3 regions of the Pseudoalteromonas maris genome follow, and region 1 is predicted to be linked to each of the others. Evidence: predicted binding sites of a transcription regulator. Region 1 holds the regulator's gene; each other region holds the start of a gene.
The links. Region 1 encodes sigma-54, which starts transcription at its own class of promoters, with help from an activator protein. Its sites were predicted from a motif close to GTTGGCACGNNNNTNGNNT; they were not measured.

Region 1 (5,454 bases):
AACTCGTGGGCTTATTCACTGATGGCGATTTACGTCGTGTGCTTGAGCATCGTATCGATATCCATAACACAGCATTAGTTGATGTCATGACGCCTAATTGCACTACAGCTGATGAACATATGTTGGCAGCGCAAGCGTTAAACATTATGGAGAAAAAGCGCATCAATGGACTTATTGTCATTGACGAGCAGCAGCGTCCGATTGGGGCCCTTAATATGCAAGACCTACTGCGCGCAGGAGTGCTGTAATGTTATTTACTGAGTTATATCAACCAATTGAAGATGCAGCTTGGCAAAAGGCTAAAGCAATTAAGCTGCTTATCTGTGACATTGATGGTGTGTTCTCTGATGGCCGTATTTACCTCGGTAACCAAGGGGAAGAGCTTAAAGCGTTCAACACCAAAGATGGCTTTGGCATTAAAGCTCTGATGGCAACAGGTGTTCACGTCGCGGTCATCACTGGCCGCCAATCACACATTGTTGAGACCCGAATGACCAGCTTGGGTGTAAAGCATATTTATCAGGGCAAGGAAAACAAGCTAGAAGCCTACGCAGAATTAAAACAAGCACTCAGTCTGACCAACGACCAAGTAGCCTATATCGGTGATGATGGTCCTGACCTGCCGGTAATGCAACAAGTTGGCTTTGCGGTTGCAGTGAACGACGCACACCCACTTATTAAACGCATTAGTCACTACACTACACTCATGCCCGGCGGTTTTGGTGCGGTGCGAGAGCTGACAGACTTGTTAATGCTGGCCCAAGGCCACTCACTTGGCACCCAAGGAACCAGTTCATGAATAATGCTCGGCTGCTCATATCCATTATATTCTTGGCTATCATGGCGTGGTTATGGGCGCCCTATTTTATAAAAGAAGAGCAGCCAGTCGTCGACGCACAAGAAGACATTGCCATGCCGGATTATATTGCCAATGGCCTGCGTCAGCGAAACTATAACGATAAGGGTACGTTAAGCCACAGCGTTTACGCTGAACGAATGGAAATGTTTGATGAGCTAGGGTTTACTCATTTCACCAAGCCCGAGTTCACCTTGTACAACAATGGCGAGCGTTGGCGTCTGACCGCTGATGAAGCAACCCTGTACAACAATAATATTTTAATCTTGGAAAATAATGTTATCGCCACCAACTTAGTTGTAGGGGCGATGATCGAACAAGTTAAAGCGACTGCTATTGAAATCGATATCGATGCACAGAAAATGGAATCAGAACAAGCCGTAGAATTACGGGGGCCAGATTTAGTGATCATTGGCCAAGGCTTGAAAGCCGATATCAATGCAGAGATAGTAGAACTGATAAAACATACGCGAACAGTATATTATGACCAATAAATTCAATGTATTAATTCTTGGTTTTGCGCTTGGTTTAAGTGCTTTCCAGTTACACGCAGAGCAAGTAGATGCCATCTCTAAGGTGTTTATTGACGCAGACAGACAACAAGCTCTAATCAAAGAAAACACCACCATATTTGATAAGAATGTGCATATAGTCCATGGTAACCGTGAAATAAAAGCGGATCGATTAGAAGCCCACCGCCGCCCTGAGCTTGGCGACAACAAACAATTACTGATCGCCACAGGCGACCCTGCGATGTATATCGAAACTATGGCAGACGGTAAGCAAATTACTGCATCAGCAAAAGAGATCCGCTATGACGTAGCCACACAAATGCTGCAAATCAAAGGCGATGCAAAAATTCAAATGGCGGATCAACAGATCGTCGCTGAAACTATCAGCTATGATATAGATAAGCAGACTATCAGCGCAGAAAAGGACAAAGACTCAAGCACACGTGTACGCACAACGCTTACACCGCAAGGTGAGCAGCAGCCACAAGAGAAGGAACAACCATGACCACACTGAAGGCGCAAAAGTTAGCAAAAAGCTACAAGGGCCGTGAAGTAGTAAAAGATGTGGGTTTAGAGGTAAAAGCAGGCAGCATTGTCGGTTTGCTTGGCCCTAATGGTGCGGGTAAAACCACAACCTTCTATATGATTGTTGGCTTGGTGCCGAGCGATAAAGGTATGATCAGTATTGATGAGCAAGATATCACGCTTTTACCAATGCACTCTCGTGCTCGCTTGGGGATAGGTTACTTACCGCAAGAGTCCTCAATTTTCAGAAAGCTTAGCGTATATCAAAATCTCATGGCGATTTTGGAAACCCGAAAAGATTTGGATAAAGCGGGTCGTGAAGAGGAGCTTGAGAGTTTGCTTGATGAGTTCAACATTCAGCACATTCGAGAATCACAGGGGATGGCTTTATCAGGCGGTGAACGCCGTCGCGTCGAAATTGCTCGCGCATTAGCCGCAAATCCGAAATTTATCCTGTTAGATGAACCTTTTGCTGGTGTCGACCCTATTTCGGTGTTAGATATAAAGAAAATTATTGAACACCTCCGTAATCGTGGCATTGGCGTACTTATCACTGACCACAATGTGCGTGAAACATTAGACGTGTGTGAAACAGCTTACATCGTTTCTCATGGTGAATTGATCGCCTCAGGGAGTCCTGAGGAGGTTCTGGCAGACCAAACCGTTCGTGATGTGTATTTAGGTGAACAATTTAGGTTATAACAATAAAAAGGATTGTTAGAGTACATGAGGCAATCATTACAGCTGCGCTTAGGCCAGCAATTAACAATGACTCCACAACTGCAGCAGGCCATTCGCCTGTTGCAACTCAGTACTTTGGATCTCCAGCAAGAAATTCAAGAAGCGCTAGACGCAAACCCTCTGCTTGAAGTCGAAGAGGAAAGTTATTCAGATAACAATGACAAGTCTGATAATGACCAAGACTCTCACAGCAATGGCGAAGACAAAAATGAGGTAGAAACTCAAACTTCAGACCAAATGGAGAGTTCTGATGCCATGAGCAGCGAGTCTATGGGCGATGACTTGCCCATGGATGTGTCGTGGGATGAATACATTAGCGCGGCCCCCGTGGCCTCTGCAGGCCCCATGCCTGATGACGAATCTGTGTATCAAGGTGAAACAACTGAAACCTTGCACGATTACTTGATGTGGCAACTCCAACTCACACCGTTTAGTCCAATTGATGAAGCCATTGCAACGGCTATCATTGAGGCCATCGACGATAACGGCTTACTGACGGTAACAACCGAAGACTTACTTGAAAGCCTTAATCACGAAGAGCAAGAAGAAGAGATTGAATTAGACGAAATTGAGGCGGTACTCAAACGTATTCAGTTATTTGATCCCGTGGGAATAGGCGCGCGCTCATTACAAGAATGCTTGTTGATCCAGCTCAATCAATTTTCACCTCAAACCCCTTGGCTTAGAGAAACGAAAGAGGTAATTTGTAATTACATTGATTTGCTAGGAAATCGCGACTATCGCACCTTGATGAAAAAGACTAAGCTTAAAGAAGCGCAGTTAAAAGAGGTGATGACACTGATACATAGTCTGAATCCAAAACCCGCCGCGACCATCGTTCGCGAAGAGTCGGAATACGTGATACCTGATGTGTCAGTGAAAAAAGTAAAGGGCCGCTGGGTGGTTGAATTGAACCCAGACAGCATGCCTAAAATACGCGTTAACGATCACTACGCTTCACTAGGGCGTAACTGTAAATCACAAAGTGACAGCCAATTTATTCGCTCTCACTTACAAGAGGCAAAATGGTTTATAAAGAGCCTGGAACAACGCAATGATACGCTACTCAAAGTAACTAATTGCATTGTTCAACAACAGCAGGCATTCTTTGAACATGGCGAAGAAGCGATGAAACCAATGGTCCTCAACGATGTGGCAGAAATGGTTGAAATGCACGAGTCAACAATCTCGCGCGTTACCACTCAGAAATACATGCACACACCTCGGGGAATATTTGAGCTTAAGTACTTCTTCTCCAGCCATGTGAATACTGAAAACGGAGGTGAATGCTCATCCACAGCGATAAGAGCATTGATCAAGAAGCTAGTAGCCGCTGAAAACCCAGCTAAGCCATTGAGCGATAGCAAAATTGCGGACATACTTGCAGAGCAAGGAATTAAAGTGGCTCGAAGAACGATTGCAAAATATCGTGAATCGTTAGCCATTCCACCGTCAAATCAGCGTAAAAGCTTGATATAGACGCAAGACAAGAAGGAAAATGCTTATGCAATTAAATCTTACCGGTCGTCATGTTGAAATCACAGACTCTCTTCGTAACTATGTAAATAGCAAATTTGCAAAACTTGAGCGTCATTTTGACCATATCAATAATGTGCATGTCATCCTTGATATTGAGAAACTCACACAAAAAGCAGAAGCAACTCTTCACGTAAATGGTGGCGAACTGTTCGCAACCGCGGAGCATCAAGATATGTATGCGGCGATCGATGGCCTTATCGACAAATTGGATCGTCAAGTAATCAAACATAAAGAGAAATTGTCTCGACACTAATATGAGCCTAGAACATATTTTCTCAAAGGACTGCAGCAAAGCTGCGGTCCTTTTTAATAGCAAAAAAAGAATGCTGGAGTACCTTGCTCAGGTTGCTCATCAACATGCGCCTCACTTGAGCGAGCAAACACTGCTCGATGCGTTTTTAACGCGTGAAAAATTAGGTAGCACCGGCATAGGCCGCGGCATTGCTATCCCTCATGGCCGTTTGGAAGGCCTTGATGAAATCATCGCTTTAGTCGTTACCAGCAAAGAAGCCATCAATTTTGATGCGATTGATAACCGCCCTGTAGATATTTTTGTCGCACTGCTCGTACCAGATAACCAATGTGACCAACATCTCAAGACCTTAGCGAAAATAGCTGATAAACTCAAAGATAAACAACTGTGTAAACAACTTAGAGCCGTCACAAGCGATCAAGAGTTGTTTGAGCTGATCATCACCTAATTCTACTGCGTATAAGTGTGATGATTATTACGCATATATGCTTAGTGAGGGGTTAGAAATGGACTTGATAATCGTCAGTGGCCGTTCGGGATCAGGCAAATCCGTAGCGTTACGAGTTTTGGAAGACTTGGGCTACTACTGTGTTGATAATATCCCTGTTAACTTACTCCCCTCTCTGGTGCGCAGCGTCTCTGATAGTTACGACAAAATAGCGGTCAGCATTGACGTACGTAACTTACCCAAAGAAGAACAAGAGTTTAGCGATATCCTTGGATACCTACCTGAGTTCTCAAAGCCATCATTATTTTACCTCGATAGCGATGAGCAAACACTCATAAAGCGGTTCTCTGAAACTCGCCGTTTACACCCTCTATCAATGCAAAATTTGCCACTGGATATCGCCATCAAGGAAGAGAAAAAGTTGCTCGATGTGCTTATCTCACACGCAAACTTCATCATTGATACCAGTGAGCTGAGTGTGCATCAATTAGCAGAGATGATCCGCGAAAAGGTTATGGGCAAAAAGGACAAACCCTTGCTTATTACCTTTGAATCATTTGGCTTTAAACACGGTATTCCA
Region 2 (5,454 bases), on a different contig from region 1:
AACTTCCAGGCTAACTCGCGTGCCTTGGAGGTGAACTCGACGCTGCAGCAGACTATTCTGCAGATCCGATAATTTCCATCTTCCATCCAAAGGGCCACGTCGACAGTGGCCTTTTTTATCCGTCATTAATTTGTTGTCTTATGTTTACTCGCCTTTGGCTATGCCCTTGGTTCATATCTGCCGAGTGAACCACTTGTTGAAGTTCATTGATTCTAAGCGCTTTTTCAACGCTTTTATCTTCTTTTTACTGCCCTTTAAACGACTATCAAGTAGTTGGTATTAATCTTGCTTTTGCTTAACAAGTTAGAATTATTTGGAGCAAGTGCATGGATAAGATGCTTTACATAGCGACATCAGGAGCTAAACAAAGCCTCATTGGTATGGGGGTCAAAAGTAACAACCTTGCGAACGCCAATACCACAGGCTTTAAAGCGGATATCGCTCAGGCACGCTCAATGCAAGCCTTTGGTGAAGGGTTGCCAACACGCGTTTTCGCATTGCAAGAGCGCGCAGGAACGAATACGACAGCAGGTGGCATCTCACAAACTGGACGTGATTTAGACATCGCGATGAGTGAGCATGCTTGGCTTGCGGTGCAAGATGCTAATGGCCAAGAAGCTTATACCAAAGCAGGCTCCTTGGTGATGACCCAAGAGGGTATTTTACAGGACCGAGACGGCCGCCAAGTAATTGGTGAGGGGGGCCCTATTATCTTGCCCGTGCCCATTGAAAAAATTAGCTTCAGTGCGGATGGCATGATTCAAGTTCGCCCTCAAGGTGCGCCAGCTAACTTCCTCGAAGAAGTAGACCGTTTACGCATTGTTGAAGCGACAGGGCACCAAGTTGAAAAGGGCAATGATGGCTTGTTCCGTCCGCGCCAAGGTCAAAACATTGACGTTTCAGAGAATGTCTCAATCGTGCCAAGAGCGCTTGAGATGTCTAACGTCAATCCAGTACATGAGATGGTGGACATGATAAGCCACCAACGCCAGTTTGAATTACAAGTCAAGCTAATGAAAACCGCAGAAGAGAATGATCAGCGTGCTGAATCATTGCTGCGCATTATTTAATATTAGCGAGGAGTTATCACTATGAACCCTGCATTATGGATCAGTAAAACCGGCCTAGATGCCCAACAAACCGATATTTCGGTGATTTCAAATAACCTCGCTAATGCGAGTACCGTCGGCTACAAAAAGAGCCGTGCGATTTTTGAAGACTTACTTTACCAAAATATAAATCAGCCTGGTGGTCGTTCATCAGCTGACACCGAAATGCCCTCAGGTTTAATGTTGGGTGCCGGTGCTAAAGTCGTGGCAAACCAAAAGAACTTCTCTCAAGGGAACATGCTCAGTACCGAGAATTCGCTTGATTGGATGATCCAAGGCCAAGGCTTTTTCGAGGTGTTACTGCCTGATGGCAATATTGCCTACAGTCGAAACGGGCAATTCACAACTGATGAAGACGGTCGCATTGTGACCAGTGGCGCAGGCTTCCCAGTTCAGCCAGAAATGAACGTGCCTGATGATGCCCAGTCCATCACTATCTCGCAAGAAGGTGAAGTGTCGGTGCGTATTGCAGGTCAGCCAGACAATGTCGTTATTGGCCAATTGGTGATCAGCGACTTTATTAACCCAACCGGTCTTGAGCCTATGGGCCAAAACCTCTACACCGAAACTGCGGTGAGCGGCGCGCCTGTGCAGGGTAACCCGGGTGTTGATGGTCTTGGCATTATCGTGCAAGGAGCGCTGGAGACATCAAATGTAAATGTCACCGAAGAGCTGGTGAATCTTATTGAAACGCAGCGCATCTATGAGATGAACTCAAAAGTTATTTCATCAGTAGATCAGATGCTTAGTTATATTAATCAGCAACTGTAAGGCGGCTTAATTATGGCTAGGTTAACAATACAGAGCATGACAACGTCATCGACTATGTCGTTTGCCAGTGCCCTAGCAATAGTAGCTAGTGCGCTACTCACCAGCGGCTGCGTATCTACACAAAATGAAACTGTGGTTGAGAACGACCCCTATTATGCGCCTATGTATCCGCAAGAAGCACCGGCGAGCATGACCACCTCCGGTGGCTTGTTCAACCCGATGCTCAGTAATGATCTTTATGCGGATAAAAAGGCATTGCGCACGGGCGATATCATTACCGTGGTGTTACGCGAGTCAACACAAGCGTCGAAAACAGCGAAAACTGAAACCGACCGAGAAACGGACATTAGCTTAGATCCGGTCATTGGTTTAGGCGGTAACCCTGTGAATATCGGCAATGATAGCATTGGGCTTGGTGTGGGCAGTAGTAACTCCTTTACGGGTGAAGGTAAGTCCAATCAGTCAAATAGCCTATCGGGTAATATTTCCGTGAATGTGATGCGCGTTTTACCCAACGGTAACTTGGTCATTCGCGGTGAAAAATGGTTGACGCTCAACACCGGACAAGAATTCATTCGTTTGGAGGGCATTGTTCGCCCTGCTGATGTCAGTGCGGGCAATACCGTCGAGAGTAACCGTATCGCCAATGCGCGTATTCAGTACTCAGGTAAGGGTGATATGCAAGAAAGTCAAAGTGCTGGCTGGCTATCGCGCTTCTTTATGAGCACGCTGTTCCCGTTCTAAGGAGAATGATTATGCAATGGCTAAAAGTAATTTTAGTGTTATCACTGAGCGTCATATCAACCACAAGCTTCGCAGAGCGCGTCAAAGATGTTGCTATGGTTGAAGGTGTGCGTAGTAACCAGCTAGTAGGTTATGGTCTCGTTGTTGGTTTGCCGGGAACGGGTGAGAAAAACCGCTATACGCAACAAAGCTTTAAAGCCATGCTCAATGGTTTTGGCATCACGCTTCCTGCAAACTTACAACCAAAAATTAAAAATGTTGCTGCGGTGGCGGTGCATGCGGATATGCCAGCCTTTATAAAGCCGGGGCAAACAATGGATGTTACCGTTTCATCTATAGGTAGCGCACAAAGCTTGCGTGGCGGTACCTTGTTACAAACTTTTCTAAAAGGTGTTGATGGTAATATTTACGCCATGGCACAGGGTAGTTTGGTTGTTGGTGGCTTGGGAGCACAAGGCCTTGATGGTAGCCAAGTAGTGATCAATACCCCGACGGTAGGGCGTATTGCTAATGGTGCAACGGTAGAGCGTGCTATCCCGAGTCCATTTACCCAAGGCGATTTTATTACTTTTAATCTAAATCGCCCTGACTTCACGACTGCCAAACGCCTCTCAGACACCATTAATAACTTGGTGGGCCCAGATACCGCAATGGCAATGGATGCTGCGTCGGTGCGAGTGATGGCACCTCGAGATGTATCTCAACGCGTCGCATACCTATCGACGCTCGAGAATCTAGAATTTGAACCGGCTGATAACGCAGCCAAAATCATCGTAAATTCACGCACTGGCACGATTGTTATTGGTAAGAACGTGAAGCTCCAACCTGCGGCCATCACCCATGGTGGGCTTACTGTTACTATCTCTGAGAATCAAGAAGTGTCACAGCCTAACGCATTGGCAGGTGGTGACACTGTGGTCACTAATCAAAGCATTATTGATGTGCGCCAAGATGACTCGCGGGCGTTTGTCTTTGACCCCGGTGTGAGTTTAGATGACTTGGTGCGGGCAATAAATGAAGTAGGTGCTGCGCCCGGTGACTTAATGGCGATTCTTGAGGCGCTCAAAGAAGCAGGGGCAATTAATGGCCAGTTGGTGGTGATTTAAGCTCCCACGCACAGATACAAGTAACTGTATTGACCAACCAAAGCCCGCGACTGCGGGCTTTTTGGTATGTATATTGCAAAGAATTCATTATGTCGTCACAAGATTGTCAGCATGATGGATGCAAATCAACTACAACAGCAAAGTGTTTTTGACTTAACTAGCTTGGATAAGTTGCGCCAAGACGCCCTAAAACAGCCCAAAGGCAGTGATGGCGAACGTCAGGCGTTGAAGCAGGCTGCACAGCAATTTGAATCTATCTTTACACAAATGCTGCTCAAAAGTATGCGCCAAGCGAATGCTGCGTTTGAGGATGAAAATAACCCATTCAACGCTAGCAGCGTCAAATATTTTCAAGATATGCATGATCAACAATTGGCCAGTGAACTCTCAAATAATGGTTCCTTGGGACTTGCTGACTTAATCGTGCAACAACTCTCGCCGCAGCAAAATAACTTTATGCCAGCAAGTGCACTTCGCGGGGGGCAAAAGTTTGCACCTGATGCATCGTTGCCAAGTGCTGAGCAACCAGCCAAGACAAAACGCTCATCTGAAGCGCAACAACAGCAAGCACCATCATTTACTAATGCTAAAGAATTTATTGACGGTGTTTGGCAGTTTGCTCAGCAGGCGGCTGAAAAAATTGGTGTTCATCCAGGTGTGATGATTGCTCAAGCGGCGCTCGAGACTGGTTGGGGTAAACATATTATTACTGCGGCGAATGGCCAAAGTTCTAACAATCTTTTCAATATCAAGGCGCACCGAGATTGGCAGGGCAGCAGCATTGCCAAAACCACCGTTGAGTATGAACAAGGTGTGGCGGTGAGAAAAAAAGAGCCGTTTCGGGTGTATGACTCATTGCAGCAAAGCTTTGATGACTTTGTTTCTTTTTTGCAGTCAAACCCTCGTTATCAGCAGGCGTTAGACGTAGCAGACAAACCAGCTGCTTTTATTGATGCCATTAGCGAAGCGGGTTACGCCACAGATCCACATTATGCGAGCAAGGTTAAGAGGGTGCTCGCACAACCTGAATTAAAGGCTTTGGTAGGCGATCTACTAGGCCTTGGAGACTAAATCATGTCATTTAGCTTACTTAATATTGCCAGCTCAGGTATTCGTGCAAACACAGAGTTGCTCAATACCACGAGTAAGAACATTGCTAACGTTAATACCGAAGGGTATGTGCGTGAGCGCACTGAGCACAGCACCATATTTGATAACCAAGTTGGTCGTGGAGAAACCTTTCGTTTGCTCAATGAGTTTGCTCAGCGCCAGTTAAACCGTGATACCTCCAACCGCTCTTTCTTTGAGCGTTTTATGGAAGAGGCGCAGCGTGTAGACAGCCAGTTTTCAGAAGAATCAAACAGCTTGTCGACACAGCTAAACGGTATGTTCAATAACCTGCAAGAGGCACTCAATCAGCCCTCGAGCAGTGTGACCCGCTCGTTGTTCTTTACTAATGCGCAAAACTATGTGGACCAATTAAACCGCCTTGGCGGCATGGTTGCGCAGCAGCAAACAATCGTCAATGATCAGGTGTCAATTCTTGCTGGCGAAGCCAACGAGCTCATTGAAAAAATCAGTGAGCTTAATATCGAGATTGCTGGTGTACATGGTACTGACGCCCAAGATCAAGCCAGCACCGTGTATAACGAGCGCGACAAAGCGATTAAAGAGCTGTCTGAACTCATGAACGTTGAGACATTAGACGGACAAAATGGCGAAAA
Region 3 (5,454 bases), on a different contig from region 1:
GCAATGTGCCATCTGGGGAGAAGCCCACTGACGACTCATCAAAGTTGGTGTTAAGCATATCCAGTGTGGCATCACCAATATCAACACCTGAGGTCAATGATTCTTCGTCATAAGCTTCAAGCGTATCATCAGGGTTGATAAGACGTTTAAGCATTGGGCGCACTACCGCAACAATCAGTACGATGATTACTAAGAAGCCTAACGCCATACGGACATATTTTTGGAACCAGTTTTGCTCCCAAATCGGCAATTCAGCAATTTGGGTTACATCTTCACGGACAAACGGTACGCTCACAACTTCAAGCGCATCACCGCGTTGCAAATCAAAACCCACCCCGCCTTGGAGTAAACGGCGAATATTATTCAATTCTTGCTCAGTGCGTGGCGCAGCCACATTTTGACCGTCAGCGCCTTGAGTTTGCGTATAATCAACCGCCACTGACACACTGATACGACGGATCACACCGGTTTGCTTACGCTTGTGCGAAATCGTGGTGTCGAGTTCATAGTTGCGCGTTGCCTCTTTGTGGTTACGCGAAGGCGTTGTAGTTTGCGCATTTTGTTCGCCCACCGCATTTTCAGGGATGTTTGAATTAACCGGTGGCTGGTTAGTCAATGCGCCTGGAATGCCCACAGCTAAACCACCAATATTATTTTCTTCGAGGGTTGTCTCGCTACGTACCGCTGGCAAATCTGGATTGAAGCGCTTTTGTGTTTCTTCAACAGCGCTGAAGTCCATCACCAAATCAACTTGTGCGGTGTAGTTACCTAGGCCAACCACTGGGATCATGATGCTGTCGATTTTTTCAATATATTCTTGCTCGCGCTGGCGCTCAATTTCATATTCTTTGCGTGAGCGAGCAGACAGTGAGTCTTGCGAACCTGAGTTAAGTAAACGCCCATTTTGGTCGGTTACGGTAACGCGTGAAGGCGATAATCCTTGCACTGCAGAAGCGACAATATCAACTACCGAATCAACTTCTTCACCATTAAGATTACGGCCACGTTTAAGCGTTACCACAACCGTTGCAGAAGGCTTTTTCTCGATACGCGCAAATACGTTTTCTTTAGGGATAGCAAGCAACACTTTGGCACGGGTGATCTTGTTTAGCTCTTCAATCGTACGCGCAAGTTGCTGCTCACGAGAATGCTTGAGGCGCTCACGCTCTAAGCGCTGTGACACACCAAAACCCATGTCTTGCATGAGAATATCCGTGCCTGAGTCTGGACCCTGCGTTAACCCTTCACGGGTCATTGACAGTTTAATATCTTGGTACGCATCATCTGGCACCATTACGATATTGCCATCTAGCTCGTAATCAATTTTTTGTGCATCAAGAAAATCAAGCGTTTGAATGAGCTCTTCGGTTGGCATCTTGCCGAGCGGGCGCATATCAGGTTGGCGCGCCCAAATGATAATGAAGATTGCAATAGCCACACAAATAGCCAAAGCAATAATTAAGGTCACCTGACGCAGCATATCGATACCGCTCATTGCGCCAAGGTATCCTGACTTTTGCTCCGAATGATTGTCGTTGCCGGGACTTAAATCGACACCGCCATCCGCCAGAGCGAGATCAGTTGATTGGTTTGCTTGCGCCACGACTTTTCTCCACTATCCGTTAAACAGGCATATTCATAATGTCTTTGTAGGCTTCAACCAGCTTGTTACGCACTTGCACGGTTGCCTCAAAGGCCACTGATGATTTTTGTGATGCAATCATTGCTTCAGCTAACGACACACGGCGATCACCCATTTCCACAGCCGTTACTTTCGCTTTGGCGTCTTTTTGTAGACCATTGACTGTATCAATTGCGTTGCTTAGGAGTTCGCCAAACTGTGCCGACGACGTAGTTGTTTGTGGCACGACTTGCTTGAGAGGGTTTCTTGCTTGTGCTTCTTGAGTCAGCATTTGCATTTCTTGGAACAATGAATTGGCTTCAACTTTCATTTTGCATATCACAAATTAAATAAAACTTAGTTTATGAAAAGCATTAAGCGTGCCAACAATAAAACCAATAAAAACAATGATTTGAGCGCTTTTATTTTTGACACTGCTGGCTTTTTGAGCTGGCAGAATTTTGACTGACAAAAAAATGCCCAAACGAGGTTTGGGCATCGTAATGATATTTTAGGCGGGCAGCTGAATACCTTGCTCACGCATTTGCGCAATTTTATAGCGCAAGGTGCGCGGACTTATTCCCAACGCATCAGCAACATCTTTACGCTTACCGTTGAAACGATTAAGCGTATCGAGAATGATTTTATGCTCTTTATTCTTGAGTTCATCTTTAAAACTCGCACTATCATCGAGCACCTTCTCACTCTCATTAGCAGATGCAGGCACATTCAGCTCTTGGGGAGTACTGTGACCAACAACGGGGACGTTACTCATCGTTTGCAGCTCCCCTGCAGGCACTAACTCTTCAATGTAGATTGCATGTTCTTGCACCACATCACCTGATTTTAAAATTAGCGCCCGTTGAATAACGTTTTCAAGTTCACGAACATTACCCGGCCATGCGTGAGACAACAGACGTTCTTTAGCTTGCTCGCTTAAACTCGCAATAGGCTGCTTGGCTGCTTGGCAATGGCGCTCGAGCAAATGCTCCGCTAGCGGAATAATATCCCCAGGACGTTCACACAACGGCAACCACTTCAATGGGAAAACATTAAGGCGGTAAAACAAGTCTTCACGGAATACTCCCTCACGCACCGCTTCTTTCAAATCGCGGTTAGATGTTGCGAGCACTCGCACATTCAACGCAATGGTTTTACGACTTCCCAAGCGCTCAACTTCACGCTCTTGCAGCACCCGTAATAGCTTTGCTTGCAGGCTTAAATCCATTTCGGTAATTTCATCGAGCAAAATGGTACCATTTTGAGCTTGTTCAAACTTACCCGGGCAGGCATTAATAGCCCCTGTAAACGCGCCCTTTTCATACCCAAACAAGGTGGACTCAAGCATATTCTCTGGAATGGCTGCACAGTTAATCGCGATAAAGGGTTCATTGGCACGAGAAGATTGGTCGTGAATGAAGCGCGCCAGCACCTCTTTACCACTACCGCTTGGCCCCATGACCATCACACTGGCGTCACTATCAGCCACTTTATTCGCTAAATCGAGGAGCGCTAAACTTTTGGCGTCCGCCACCACAGGCCCTTTGTGAGCTGGTGCCTCGGCAGGCAAGTAGCGACTAACCAAGTTCAACAGCACCTCAGGTGCAAACGGCTTGGCCATATAATCAATTGCGCCCATGCGCATCGCTTCAACCGCATCATCAATGGTGGCATAGGCTGTCATCATCAACACCGGCAAATCAGGGTAGTTAAGTTTAATGCTTTTAAGTAGCTCAATACCGTTAATACCCGGCATTTGTACATCACTGACGACCAATGAAACATCATGCTCTTTGAGCATCATGATCGCATCTTCACCACTTTTAGCTGCAATACACGCCACGCCAGCTAACGACAACGTGTCGGTCAGCGCTTCGCGTAAACCGGGATCGTCCTCGACCACTAAGACATAATTACTCATGTTTGTCCTCCTGTGGGTGAATGTTAAATAGCGGTAAACTCAAGATGAACTCTGCACCGCCATGCTCTGCATCTTTAATCGATACCTGCCCTTTGTGCGAACTCATTACCGATGCAACAACCGCAAGACCTAGTCCGGTTCCTTGGCGTTTGGTGGTAAAAAAGGGCTCAAAAATCTTGTGTTTTAGCTCATTGCTAATACCAGGGCCATTGTCACGAATAATAATATTGACCTTGGTGTCATCCTCTTGGCAGCGCTGTGCACTCATGTGTATTTGCGCATTCTCTGGGATCACCTGCAGGCTATTATGAATAAGGTTGTTGATGGCACTTGCAAGGGCTGTGCGATTCCCCATAACCTCAGCATCTGGCTCTGGCAATTGCACGTGCAACTGCGCGCCATGTTCACATAACATTGCTTCCGCACCTTGTTTTACATCGCTGAGCAGTTGACCCAGTGACATAGGCTCAACCACTTGTTGCTCGCCGCTTTTAGCAAACAACAGCATGTCATTCACTTGGTTTTCCAAGTCTTTCAATCGCGACATCAGCTTTTCATGAAAATGCGAACGTGACTCGCTATTGAGACGCTCAGAGCCTAAATTAGCGCCGTAAAGCATCGCTGCAGACAGTGGCGTGCGTACTTGGTGTGCCAAAGTAGCGACCATCTTACCGAGCGCACTTAAGCGCTGCATATGTGCTAAGCGTGCTTGTAATTGACGCGTTTCGGTTAGGTCTGTCATCAGAATTAACTGCCCTGGCTCAGGAGCCAAAGCACGAATTTCGAGTTTAATACGACGTCCGTCTCGCAATGACACCTCATGACCATCGTCTTGCTGGGGACGGAACGAGCGCTGAATAATGCTAAACCACTTCTCACCCTCAAGTGGCTCACCTAACATATCAATGGCAATTTGGTTGGCTTTGGCTATCATGCCTTGACCATCGAGCACCACAACGCCCGCAGGCATAGTATCAACAAGGTGGCTAAGCCAACTGGCCTGCAAACGCAAATCACTGAGCTCACCTATATAGGCCTCGTGAGCTAATGCGGAGCCAAACTGTCCTTGTGGAAAAATGTGCGGGGTTAATACACTCGCTAATGCCATGGTAACTTTCTCTTAAACACAGGGTTTTCTAAACAAAAGCACAAAGCGTACCAACTTTAAAAACCTTAAATATCAATAATTTAGAGTTATCAATTTAAAATCAAAAAAATGACACTGTATATAAAACCAGTTAACTGCTATGGTAACAGGGTGATGATAAAGACGCCTATTTCAAGGATAAGAACATGTGTAAACGATGCGATTGGGTTGATTTAAATAAAGAAGATTACGTTGCCTATCACGACAGTGAGTGGGGTGTGCCGGTATACGACGATGATACCCTTTTTGAGTTTTTGACTTTGGAGTCGGCGCAAGCAGGGTTGAGCTGGTACACCATTTTGAAAAAACGCGACAACTATCGCAACGCATTCGCTAATTTCGATGCCCGCAAAATCGCAGCGTTTGACGATAAAGATATTCAAAGGCTACTCAATGATGAAGGCATTGTGCGTAATCGCCTGAAGATTCTCGCAACCATTAATAACGCCCAACGCTTTTTAGAAATTCAGCACGAATTTGGCAGCTTTAGCGACTATCAATGGCAGTTTGTAGGCCACAAACCACGTGTAAATTCCATTCGTTCAAAAGCGGATTATGTTGCCACCAGCGAACAGTCCGATGCGTTTGCCAAAGACCTAAAGAAACGTGGTTTTAAGTTTCTGGGCTCTACAACCGTGTATGCACACATGCAAGCCTGCGGCATGGTCAACGATCATCACAATGATTGTTTTCGCAAAGAAGAAGTGTTGGCTATGTATAAGCAATGAAGATAAACCTTAACTCACATAAACTAGCCCTAACTAA

Region 2: a site for sigma-54 is predicted at 3,791-3,809, ahead of flgJ (flagellar assembly peptidoglycan hydrolase FlgJ). Genes of this name have one in related genera too.
Region 3: a site for sigma-54 is predicted at 1,991-2,009, ahead of fliE (flagellar hook-basal body complex protein FliE). Genes of this name have one in related genera too.

The regions. Positions count from the first base shown of each region.
Region 1 covers NZ_JBMMUF010000003.1:292,931-298,384, forward strand. The annotation lists gene AAEU32_RS06335 (KpsF/GutQ family sugar-phosphate isomerase) at 1-248, shown strand, start outside; gene kdsC (3-deoxy-manno-octulosonate-8-phosphatase KdsC) at 248-799, shown strand; gene lptC (LPS export ABC transporter periplasmic protein LptC) at 796-1,350, shown strand; gene lptA (lipopolysaccharide transport periplasmic protein LptA) at 1,340-1,873, shown strand; gene lptB (LPS export ABC transporter ATP-binding protein) at 1,870-2,595, shown strand; gene AAEU32_RS06360 (RNA polymerase factor sigma-54) at 2,620-4,113, shown strand; gene hpf (ribosome hibernation promoting factor) at 4,139-4,426, shown strand; gene ptsN (PTS IIA-like nitrogen regulatory protein PtsN) at 4,428-4,874, shown strand; gene rapZ (RNase adapter RapZ) at 4,933-5,454, shown strand, end outside.
Region 2 covers NZ_JBMMUF010000001.1:446,194-451,647, reverse strand. The annotation lists gene flgE (flagellar hook protein FlgE) at 1-72, shown strand, start outside; gene AAEU32_RS02205 (flagellar basal body rod protein FlgF) at 327-1,070, shown strand; gene flgG (flagellar basal-body rod protein FlgG) at 1,092-1,880, shown strand; gene flgH (flagellar basal body L-ring protein FlgH) at 1,935-2,624, shown strand; gene AAEU32_RS02190 (flagellar basal body P-ring protein FlgI) at 2,636-3,730, shown strand; gene flgJ (flagellar assembly peptidoglycan hydrolase FlgJ) at 3,845-4,801, shown strand; gene flgK (flagellar hook-associated protein FlgK) at 4,805-5,454, shown strand, end outside.
Region 3 covers NZ_JBMMUF010000001.1:416,769-422,222, forward strand. The annotation lists gene fliF (flagellar basal-body MS-ring/collar protein FliF) at 1-1,603, opposite strand, end outside; gene fliE (flagellar hook-basal body complex protein FliE) at 1,623-1,952, opposite strand; gene AAEU32_RS02050 (sigma-54-dependent transcriptional regulator) at 2,133-3,542, opposite strand; gene AAEU32_RS02055 (sensor histidine kinase) at 3,535-4,650, opposite strand; gene AAEU32_RS02060 (DNA-3-methyladenine glycosylase I) at 4,836-5,417, shown strand.